3 regions of the Colwellia sp. MB3u-55 genome follow, and region 1 is predicted to be linked to each of the others. Evidence: predicted binding sites of a transcription regulator. Region 1 holds the regulator's gene; each other region holds the start of a gene.
The links. The regulator LexA, encoded in region 1, represses DNA repair genes until DNA is damaged. The targets are predictions, from matches to a motif close to TACTGTATNNNNATACAGTA.
Positions count from the first base shown of each region.

Region 2: a site for LexA is predicted at 1,074-1,093, ahead of H4J66_RS01385 (LexA family transcriptional regulator). Genes of this name have one in related genera too.
Region 3: a site for LexA is predicted at 1,526-1,545, ahead of H4J66_RS06175 (DNA polymerase II). Genes of this name have one in related genera too.

Region 1 is NZ_JACGUS010000116.1:164,318-167,610, forward strand. It holds gene H4J66_RS12715 (alpha/beta fold hydrolase) at 358-1,176, shown strand; gene lexA (transcriptional repressor LexA) at 1,253-1,888, shown strand; gene coxB (cytochrome c oxidase subunit II) at 2,458-3,293, shown strand, end outside.
Region 2 is NZ_JACGUS010000057.1:990-4,282, reverse strand. It holds gene H4J66_RS01395 (endonuclease/exonuclease/phosphatase family protein) at 1-173, opposite strand, end outside; gene H4J66_RS01390 (PolC-type DNA polymerase III) at 340-954, opposite strand; gene H4J66_RS01385 (LexA family transcriptional regulator) at 1,106-1,519, shown strand; gene H4J66_RS01380 (Y-family DNA polymerase) at 1,507-2,763, shown strand; gene H4J66_RS01375 (hypothetical protein) at 2,854-3,105, opposite strand; partial or broken gene H4J66_RS01370 (HDOD domain-containing protein) at 3,151-3,293, opposite strand, start outside.
Region 3 is NZ_JACGUS010000102.1:61,171-64,463, forward strand. It holds gene H4J66_RS06175 (DNA polymerase II) at 1-1,494, opposite strand, end outside; gene dinG (ATP-dependent DNA helicase DinG) at 1,635-3,293, shown strand, end outside.

The sequences.
Region 1 (3,293 bases):
CTAACATCGGCTATGCTAAACGAGAAAATAGTTGCCAGTAGTAAAGATAAACTAAGAAGATGCCTTGTTAGCTTTAGACAAACGAAAACATGTTGGTTTGTTAATAACGATGCGTTTTTGGGAGTTATCTCAGTTTGAAGCACTGCGCAGAAATTAATATTTATTGCCAAACCGAGAGCACATAACGTTATACTCCCTATACACGTATGACTGAATGCTAATGGTAGATGTTTAAAGTTATTAGCCCTTTTTAAATGATACTAAAACCGTGCTTTAAAAAATATTATCTCACTTGTTTTCAAAAGTGAATAAAGCGTCAATAATGAACGTTCAACATAAAAATGATGGAGCGCAGCTATGAATGAAAAAATTACAGCACTTAAGTCAGAATTAGCACTCCTTAAGGAACAATTTGCTAGAAAAATTACTGATGCAGAAATTCGTTTAAAAAATATGATTGAACAAGAAAGCCTAGATACTTCGGTTGAACGTGGCTATAAAATTCAAGCTTCTTTTGAAGAGCCCGTAGATTCTTTATCTAATGGTGAATGTGTAATTTTACTGCATGGGCTTGCACGTTCCGCTAACTCGATGAAAGCTATTGAAAAACGATTGTTAGCAGAAGGTTATTTTGTGATAAATATCAACTACCCTTCTAGGGATTATTCGATAGAAGAGTTGGCTGAAAAAGTGATTTCTAAAGCGCTATTAATTTGTGAAAATCGTCAAGTTAACTTTGTTACCCATTCAATGGGCGGTATATTAGTTCGCCAATATTTAAGTATGCACAAAATACCTAATTTACATAAAGTCGTGATGCTGGGCCCACCAAATAATGGCAGTGAAGTCGTTGATAAACTTAAAAATACACCTGGCTTTAGTTTTATAAATGGTGATGCGGGTATGCAATTAGGTACTGGCGAATTCAGTGTCCCTAGTAACCTTGGCAATGCTAATTTTGATTTGGGTGTTATTGCCGGTAATCAAAGTATTAATTGGATATTATCAACACTTATTCCTGATAAAGATGATGGTAAAGTTTCGGTTGCTAGTACCAAACTTGATGGTATGAATGATCACATTGAAATGGAAACGACCCATCCATTTATGATGAAAAACGAAAAAGTTATCGAACAAGTTATCCATTATCTAAAATCAGGGAGTTTTCAAAAATAATTCGGCTAGAAAACTTGCCTTTACTAATGACCTGTATATACTCACAGTAACAACTGTGTAAATTTACAGGCCCCCTATGCTAAATGAAATCAGCGAATTACGCCCTCTAACGAACCGACAACAACAAGTTTTTGATCTGATCAAAGACAAGATAAGCGATACGGGCATGCCACCAACGCGTGCTGAAATAGCCAAGTTTTTTGGCTTTAAATCAGCAAATGCAGCCGAGGAACATTTAAAAGCTTTGGCTAAAAAAGGCTATATAGAAATGTTACCAGGTACTTCTCGCGGCATTCGGTTGACTGAGAAGTTAATGGAAGAAGCCGGTTTACCGTTAATCGGCAGAGTTGCTGCAGGTGAACCTATTTTAGCTGCAGAGCATGTTGAAGATCATTATAAAGTAGACGGTAATTTGTTTCATCCAGCCGCTGATTACTTATTGAGAGTTAATGGCGAAAGCATGAAAAACATTGGCATACTTGATGGTGACTTGTTAGCAGTTCATCAAACGACCGATGTACAAAATGGCCAAGTAATTGTTGCTCGTGTCGAAGAAAATGTTACGGTTAAACGTTATAAAAGAGAAGGTAATATCGTTTACTTACATGCTGAAAATGATGATTTCTCTCCTATAAAAGTTGATTTGTCTGACCAAGAGTTTAATATTGAAGGGTTAGCTGTTGGCGTTATTCGCTCGGCAGACTGGATGTAATTAAGTTAATCTTTTTAATAAACTTAGTGGTAACGAACTAAGTCAATTTATCTAACAAATACGCTATTAAATAAGTCAAACCGATCCGTTAACTTTAGTCTATAACATAGGCTAAAGTTTGCTTTTATACCCTTTCGTATTCTTTTCATGCAAACCTTCCTCTTTCCTAAGAATAATTTTCATTCTAAACCCCATTCAAACAACTTTATCTTTTTCTGATTAAAAAATAACCACTATCAATTTTTGTAATACGCGTAGTTATACTTAGCTGTTTATTTTTAATACTACGGCTACAGCCCTTTGTTATTAGGCATTATTTTATATTAGAGTTGATACTCTATTGTTTTTATTGGTTTTTATTTTAAAATAGCTCGATTTTTAAATTGACCCAGATCAACTTTTAAGTAATTCTAGTTTGGAATGTGTACAAATATAAATATAAGGCGATGTTTTCGACGCTAACTGGTTGATAACAAAATCGCTAAGAAAATAATAAAAATCCGTACTAAAGGATGTGTTTTGTCCTAGGTATCAAGTTTTAAACTTTTATAGGGTGAAGGAGATGTCGTGTGAAAAGACGTAACCTAGGTTGGCTGTTGTTGGGGAGTGTTCTTTCCAGTTCAGCTTGGGCAGATATGCAATTAAATCTGACCAAGGGTGTAACAGAAGTAAGTAGAGATGTTTATGATCTACATATGCTCGCAATGTATATATGTGTAGCAATCGGTGTGGTTGTTTTTGGTGCTATGTTTTGGTCAATGGTTTTCCACCGAAAATCCAAAGGGGCTAAATCAGCAGATTTTCATGAAAGTACAAAAGTAGAGATTCTCTGGACAGCAATTCCCATTGTCATTCTTATCGCTATGGCTGTACCAGCAACGAAAACACTGATCGAAATGGAAAATAACGACGATTCTGACGTTACCATTCAGATCACAGGTTCTCAGTGGAAGTGGCATTATAAATATTTTGATCAAGATATTGAGTTCTACTCCGTTTTATCTACGCCAAGACCACAGTATGAGACACAAGAAGGTAAACACCTTAGTGTTGATGCCGGCGACAAAGTCAAAGGTGAAAATTATTTACTCGAAGTTGATAAACACCTTGTCATTCCAGTTAATAAGAAAGTAAGATTTTTAATCACTTCTGACGATGTTATTCATGCCTGGTGGGTACCTGCTTTTGCAGTAAAGCAAGATGCTATCCCAGGATTTATTAATGAAGCATGGACAAAAGTTGACGAGCCTGGGCTATACCGAGGTCAGTGTGCTGAGCTTTGTGGTAAAGATCACGGTTTTATGCCTATTGTTGTCGAAGTAAAGTCTGAAGCTGATTATGCTCTTTGGCTCGATGAGCAACACGAATTTAATGCGCAAGCTGCTGCTGCTGAGAAAGCGTCTCT
Region 2 (3,293 bases), on a different contig from region 1:
GCAACTAATTGCTCTAGAGACTCGGGACTAAAGACTTCTTGAAAGCCAATAATGTCAGGTTGAAATTCACGTAAATATTCAGCAATCCAATGTTGCTTTTTACGCCACTGCTCAGCACTATAAATTCGTTCAAATTCATAGAAAGCATTGGGCGGCTCAAGATAATTAAACAAATTAAAGGTCGCTATTTTAAGCTGTAAATTTGATACCGCTACAGAAGGCAGTGTGGGATCTATTTCTTCTGGGGCTTTTTTATCTGGATAGTCGATAATATTAACTCTAATAAACGTTGAACGAAGAGTATACCTGAGATAAAAAATTAAAAACCAACAAGATAAATTACCATTTAGTTAACAGCTTACTTACGTCATTTTTTGCTGTCTTTGATAACTTCTGTATTAATGCAAAAGGTACAAACTCGTGGTTAATTTTTTCTTCGATATCATCAAGCATCAACAACCACAATTTTGCCGTCATCTCAGCATCAAATAACGCCCGATGAAAAGCCCCATCTGATGGAATATTTTTATAACGAATCAGCGTACCTAATTTATGATTAGGCGCATCTATATTTATTCTGCGCGAGACAAGTAATGAACAAATAAATTGCCCAAAATATTTTCGATTAATGTTATTAAGCTCAGCGTTCAGGAATTTTTGATCAAAAGACGCATTATGGGCAAGTAAATTATCGTCACCCAGAAAATCGGTAAATTGTGCCATCACTTCACCACAAGAGCCGACATTAGCAAGCATTTGATTAGATATTCCGGTGTATTGCTCAATAAAACCACTGATCCTAAAACCAGGATTCATTAATGATTGAAATTTATCGGTAACTTTACCGTCTACAATTCTAACCGCACCTATCTCTATCGCTCTATCACCTTGATTGGGTGATAATCCTGTGGTTTCAAAATCAAGTACCACTAACGAATTGGCATTTTCATGCATCTAAGTTAACCCTATAAATTTATGCAGCGCTGATTTTAACGGCTCTATTTCAAAATGAAAGTAATCATTACTCGTAAGCAATGTTAAATTATTCTGTTCAAGAATCAACTTAGAAACTATACTGTATAAAAACACAGTTGAGATTTAAGTAATGAAAGTTATTCCTATTTACATTGAAGCAGGTATTTCAGGGTTTGAATCACCCGCAGCCGAATATAAAGAACTGGGGTTATCACTAGATAAACTCCTTATTAGGCATCCTAATGCCACATTTATTGGCCAAGCATCTGGCGAGTCCATGCAGGGTGTGGGCATTTTTGATGGTGATTTACTTATTGTTGATCGTTCACTCACCGCCAGAAATGGTGATGTCATTGTGGCAAATTACAATGGTTGCTTTGTCTGTAAGTTGATTGATAAAAAGCAAGCTCGGCTGTTATCAGCGTCTAAAGATTTTGCGCCAGTTAGCATCAAGCCCGGAGACGACTTTCAATTAGAAGGTATTGTTACTCGCTCTATTCGACTCCATCATCAAGCTCCTGAATTAACCGCATGTATGCATTAGTTGATGCTGTATCTTTTTATGCCAGCGCAGAAAAAGTCTTCGACCCGAGCATAAGAAACAAGCCCGTTGTTGTTTTAACGAATAACGATGGCTGCATTTGTGCTGTTTGTCCTATTGCTCGACGGCTGGGTATTCCAAAATTCACTCCCTATTTTCAGATAAAAGACTTACTACATAAGCATGGTGTAGTGGTACGCTCTTCCAACTACGAGTTATATGCTGACTTAAGTGAAAGAATGATGAATGTTATTGCGAGATATTGTGATGACCAATATATTTACTCAATTGATGAGTCATTTTTACATTTTAAAAACTATAGTGGCGTTATTAAAGATTGGCACCAATACGGCCATGAAATAAGACGTGCTATTTGGAAAGAAACCCGGCTACCGGTGGGTGTTGGCTTTGGTACAACATCAACCTTAGCTAAAGCAGCAAATCATGCAGCTAAAAAACTTGACGGTTACCAGGGTGTTGCCATTATTGATAACGCGCAAAGTGCGAAAGAAATATTAGAAAAAATGGCAGTAAATGAGGTTTGGGGTATTGGTAATAAAATATCTCATCGACTAAAACAGCAAAATATTAGCACGGCTTATCAGTTATCAATGCAATGCCCTAAGATTATGCGCAAGCAATTTAGTGTTGTCACTGAGCGTACGGTTAACGAATTAAAGGGGATTAGCTGTTTAAGCTGGGATGATGTAAAAGCACCTAAACGGGAAATATTCTCTACACGTAGTTTTGGTCAACGTATTGTCGATATACATACATTACAAGCAGCCTTAACCACCCATAGTACGATAGTCGCTAAAAAAGTAAGACGTCAGTCTTCACTTATAAAAAAACTGCTCGTGTTCGCTTCAAGCTCACCCCATGATGAAAATTATTACAAACAAACAATGGTTTATACTTTTCCCTTAGCAACAGATAATAGTTGTGATATTGCTACAGCGGTCAGTTTAATACTCGCTGAAATATTTATACCCGGTGTGCATTTTTATCGTTGTGGTGTCGGTGCAATCGCCTTGGAAAGCAGACAACATCAACAAGCTGATTTATTTTTATCTGATCATTCAAACCCAATACTCATGAATTGTCTTGATAGTATTAATAGTCGTTACGGTAAAGGGACACTGACCTTGGGCGCAGAGGGAAAATCAGACTCCTGGCAAATGAAACGGCACTTTTTAAGTCCACAGTACACAAGTAACTGGCAAGACATACCCAAAATTAGCTGTTAGTTTTATTCGTAAGTTTAGTCACTGTAATCTTGACTCATAATATTTAAGGTTAAAGTTGCTAGTAATATAAGGTGTCAAAGGGTTACCGCCTTAAAAGATGTTCACCCCCCACTTTAATGCGTCGTAATAACAATTTAATAGGCTAGCTTCAAAAATTTTATGACTGTCAATAGAACGAGTAATACGCTTACCTGTTGATACTTCATAATGCTTAGCCAATGTTAATAGTTCTGACAACTCACCTTGTTGCTCAGACAACGCCAATTTGATGTCAGATGAAAAAACAAAACTTTTTACAATATCTGCCATGGGTAAATTTAATATGGCATCTAAATTACTCAATATTCCGGTTAAAAAAGCTTTTTCTTTAAGGTGATTAAATGATTTTTATTTCGTGATGAGTTCCATCATTTTAGCGCGTACTAAAGACTCGATAAAAAGTTCTGGCGAACTTTTAGATGATAATGCTGACATTGATATAATGGCAACATACTGCTTTATTTTATCTGTTCCCAAAAAGGTAATAGCTT
Region 3 (3,293 bases), on a different contig from region 1:
TGATTGTAAACCTTCAATTAGGCCCATAGGATCAATATTAAAACTTCGAATAATAGAGGGATAAAGACTTTTAAAATCAAGTACTAAGACATTTTTATATAAACCCGGAATAGAGTCCATCACATAACCACCAGGAGAAATTAGCCCTTGCAAGCCATCGCCCATATTGGGCGCAATATAACCACTACGGTGTAATTTAGGTAAATATAAGTTGGTAAACGCTGCCACAGAGCCGCCAATACGGTCTATAGATAAACCGGTTAGTTTGGCGCGCAAACGCGTGAATTCGAGTAACAAGGATTGTTCAAAGATCAGGGTAACTAAATGGCAATCTTCAAGGTTATAAGCGGCTAAAGCTAGCTTGTCATTGGCAAAGTTGTTGTTAATTTCTTGCATTCTATTGTCAACATCATCGACCTTTTTCCCCTTACCTAATAAGGCATTGGCAACAAAATCAAGGGAAAAACTTGGAAAGTTATAAGTCGCGTTTTTTAGTAAATCAATACCATCAAGGACCACTCTGCCAGCGACATCAATAAATTTTTGCTCATTTTGACTACCGCCTGCCGAACGTGTTCGCCAGCGGGGAGACTTATCATTGCGGCCGATATTAAATGGGATATTATAAATATCACAGCGTTTTTGTAGCAAATTAAAATCAAAGTTAATCACGTTCCAACCAATAAAAATGTCGGGATCGTGGATTTTTATCCAAGCGATCAGCTCAGCTAGCAGCGCTTGTTCATTGTCAAGCCAAACGATGTGCTCTGCGATTTCTATCGCCTCAGCGTCGGATAACTTTGACTGTGTTATTTTTGCTAAAAACTTTTTTTGATCACCGATCATCAAAACACATTTTATCGGCTTACCATCAGACATTTTATGCGAATGTAAACCAATAGAATAAAGCTCCCCTGCCATTGAACACTCAATATCAAGTGATACCATAGTTAACGCAATATCATCAAGTAACTGAGTCTTATCCGTTGCACGGCATTTGTCACTATAAAAGGTAGCAAAGTTAGTCTGTAAAAACTGTTTGGCAGATTCGGTTATCGATAAAGCTGTTAACCGAGGGATAAATTCAATACCAGCGGTAATAAAGCGCTCCATTAAAAAGCGTTCATCGGGGCGAAAATCGTCTTCGTAACATTTTATCTGGGCTTGTTTTAAAACATCGCGTGCGCGATAGAATTCACGCATCGTTGAAAAATAAAAGCCACTGACAAGTTGTTGATTAAAGGTTTTAAGCGTAAGCGGGGTAACTTTAGCCGTTACTATTCGCTGCTCCGACAGGAGACTTTGCGCGCGAACTTGCTGCGTTTGTTCAACAAAAAATAATGCCTGTTGATTTTGCACAATAACATTAACAGCACCTTTAAGGGTTTTAATCCATAAAGACAATTCAATACCTTGTTTGGTATCATAGGCTTGACGAGTTAATAAAAAGCCATAATTCAAGCTAGGCGTTAATTTTTCTACAGTTAATGACATTAATTATTTTAATTCGTTGCGGATAACGATAAACTGTTAATATATACAGCAGTATATACTCATCCTATTTGAAGATACAGGATTCAGCCTATTTAACTGAAATGTGTATATAACCTAATGAACCCTAAATGGCTAACAGCATGCTAAGCGATAAAATTAAAGTAGCAATTCGCACATCGTATAAAACCATTGGTGAAAATCTAGAAAACTTTCACCCAAGAAAACAGCAAACTTTTTTGATTGCCGAAATAGCTAAAACTCTTGCGGGAGAATACGATAAAGCGCGAAAAATTATTATCATAGAAGCAGGTACCGGTACGGGTAAATCGTTGGCTTATTCATTAGGCGCTATTCCATTAGCAATGTCACGTCAAAAGAAGGTCTGTATTTCTACTGCAACAGTTGCGCTACAAGAACAATTAGTGGACAAAGATTTACCCTTCTTAAAGAAACATTCAGGCTTAGATTTTAATTTCACCTTAGTCAAAGGTCGCCAACGCTATGTTTGTCGGCAAAAATTAGCGCTTGCTGTCAGTCAAGACGATTCCCCTCAGGCCGGTTTCACCTTTGCGCAAAAACCTGATGCCATGGATATAAAGTTATTGCATCATTTACATAAAGCGTTAACGGATAATAAATGGCAAGGCGATCTAGATTCTTGGGCAGACCCTATCCCTCATCATTTATGGCAACAAATTCAATGTGACAAACACAGTTGTTTAAAACATTTAGCCGATCACACCCATTGCCCTTTTCATAAAGCTCGAGAAACCATGGAGTCTGCCGATGTGTTGGTCATTAACCATAGTTTATTACTGGCTGATTTAGAGCTTGGTGGAGGTGTTATTTTACCCTCACCAGAAGACACTTTTTACATTATTGACGAAGCACATCATCTGCCTAAAGTAACCCGTGATCATTCAAGTGCGAATGTTGCCATTAAAGGTGCCATTGATTGGCTAACCAAGTTAAAAGAAACCGGCGATAAAATGGCAAAATTAATAAAGTCGACTTCGGCCATTTCACCCTCGTTAAAATTAGGGGACGATTGCCAAGATTTATTAATGGAAATGCAAAAAGTAGCGAGCTTTATCGAAAACAATCAGGCGTTATATTTCAATGAAAAAGCTAAAGAAAATAGCCGTTTCTCTCGTGATGACGAGGCGGCATTATATCGTTTTGAAAACGGAATCGTTCCACCGAACTTAAAAAACTCAGCTAAAGATTTAGCAGAGCTCAGTAAAAAATGTTTAGGACATTGCAACAAGCTATATAATTTATTGATGGAGTCAGTGAAAGACGGGGAGTGTAAAATGTTTGTTGCCGAGCCCTTACTTGCAGAAGCTGGTTTTATGATCCAACGGTTAGAAAATTTCAACTCACTATGGAAAATGTATGCCAAAACAGATAGTGAGAAAGGCGCTCCAATGGCAAGGTGGTTCGAAAAACTGACGGGCAAACGTAGTGACTTTTTAGTGTCGGCTTCCCCTATTGAAGTGGGCTTTACCCTTGAAGATATTCTCTGGTCAAAATGTGAAGGGGCGGTATTATGCTCAGCCACTATTTTAGCATTAAATTCGTTTGAGCATTTCCGCCGTCAGGTCGGTTTACAAACGAATGATGGCACTCAATATCAAAAAGTCGACTCACCGTTTGATTATCAAAACAATGCGCAACTAGTTATCGCTAAAATGAAAAATGAGCCAAGTAGCCCTCAGTTCACCGATGAATTAATTAAAGAGTTACCGGCGTTAATTAAGCAAGAAAAAGCCTGTTTAGTGCTGTTTTCTTCGTATTGG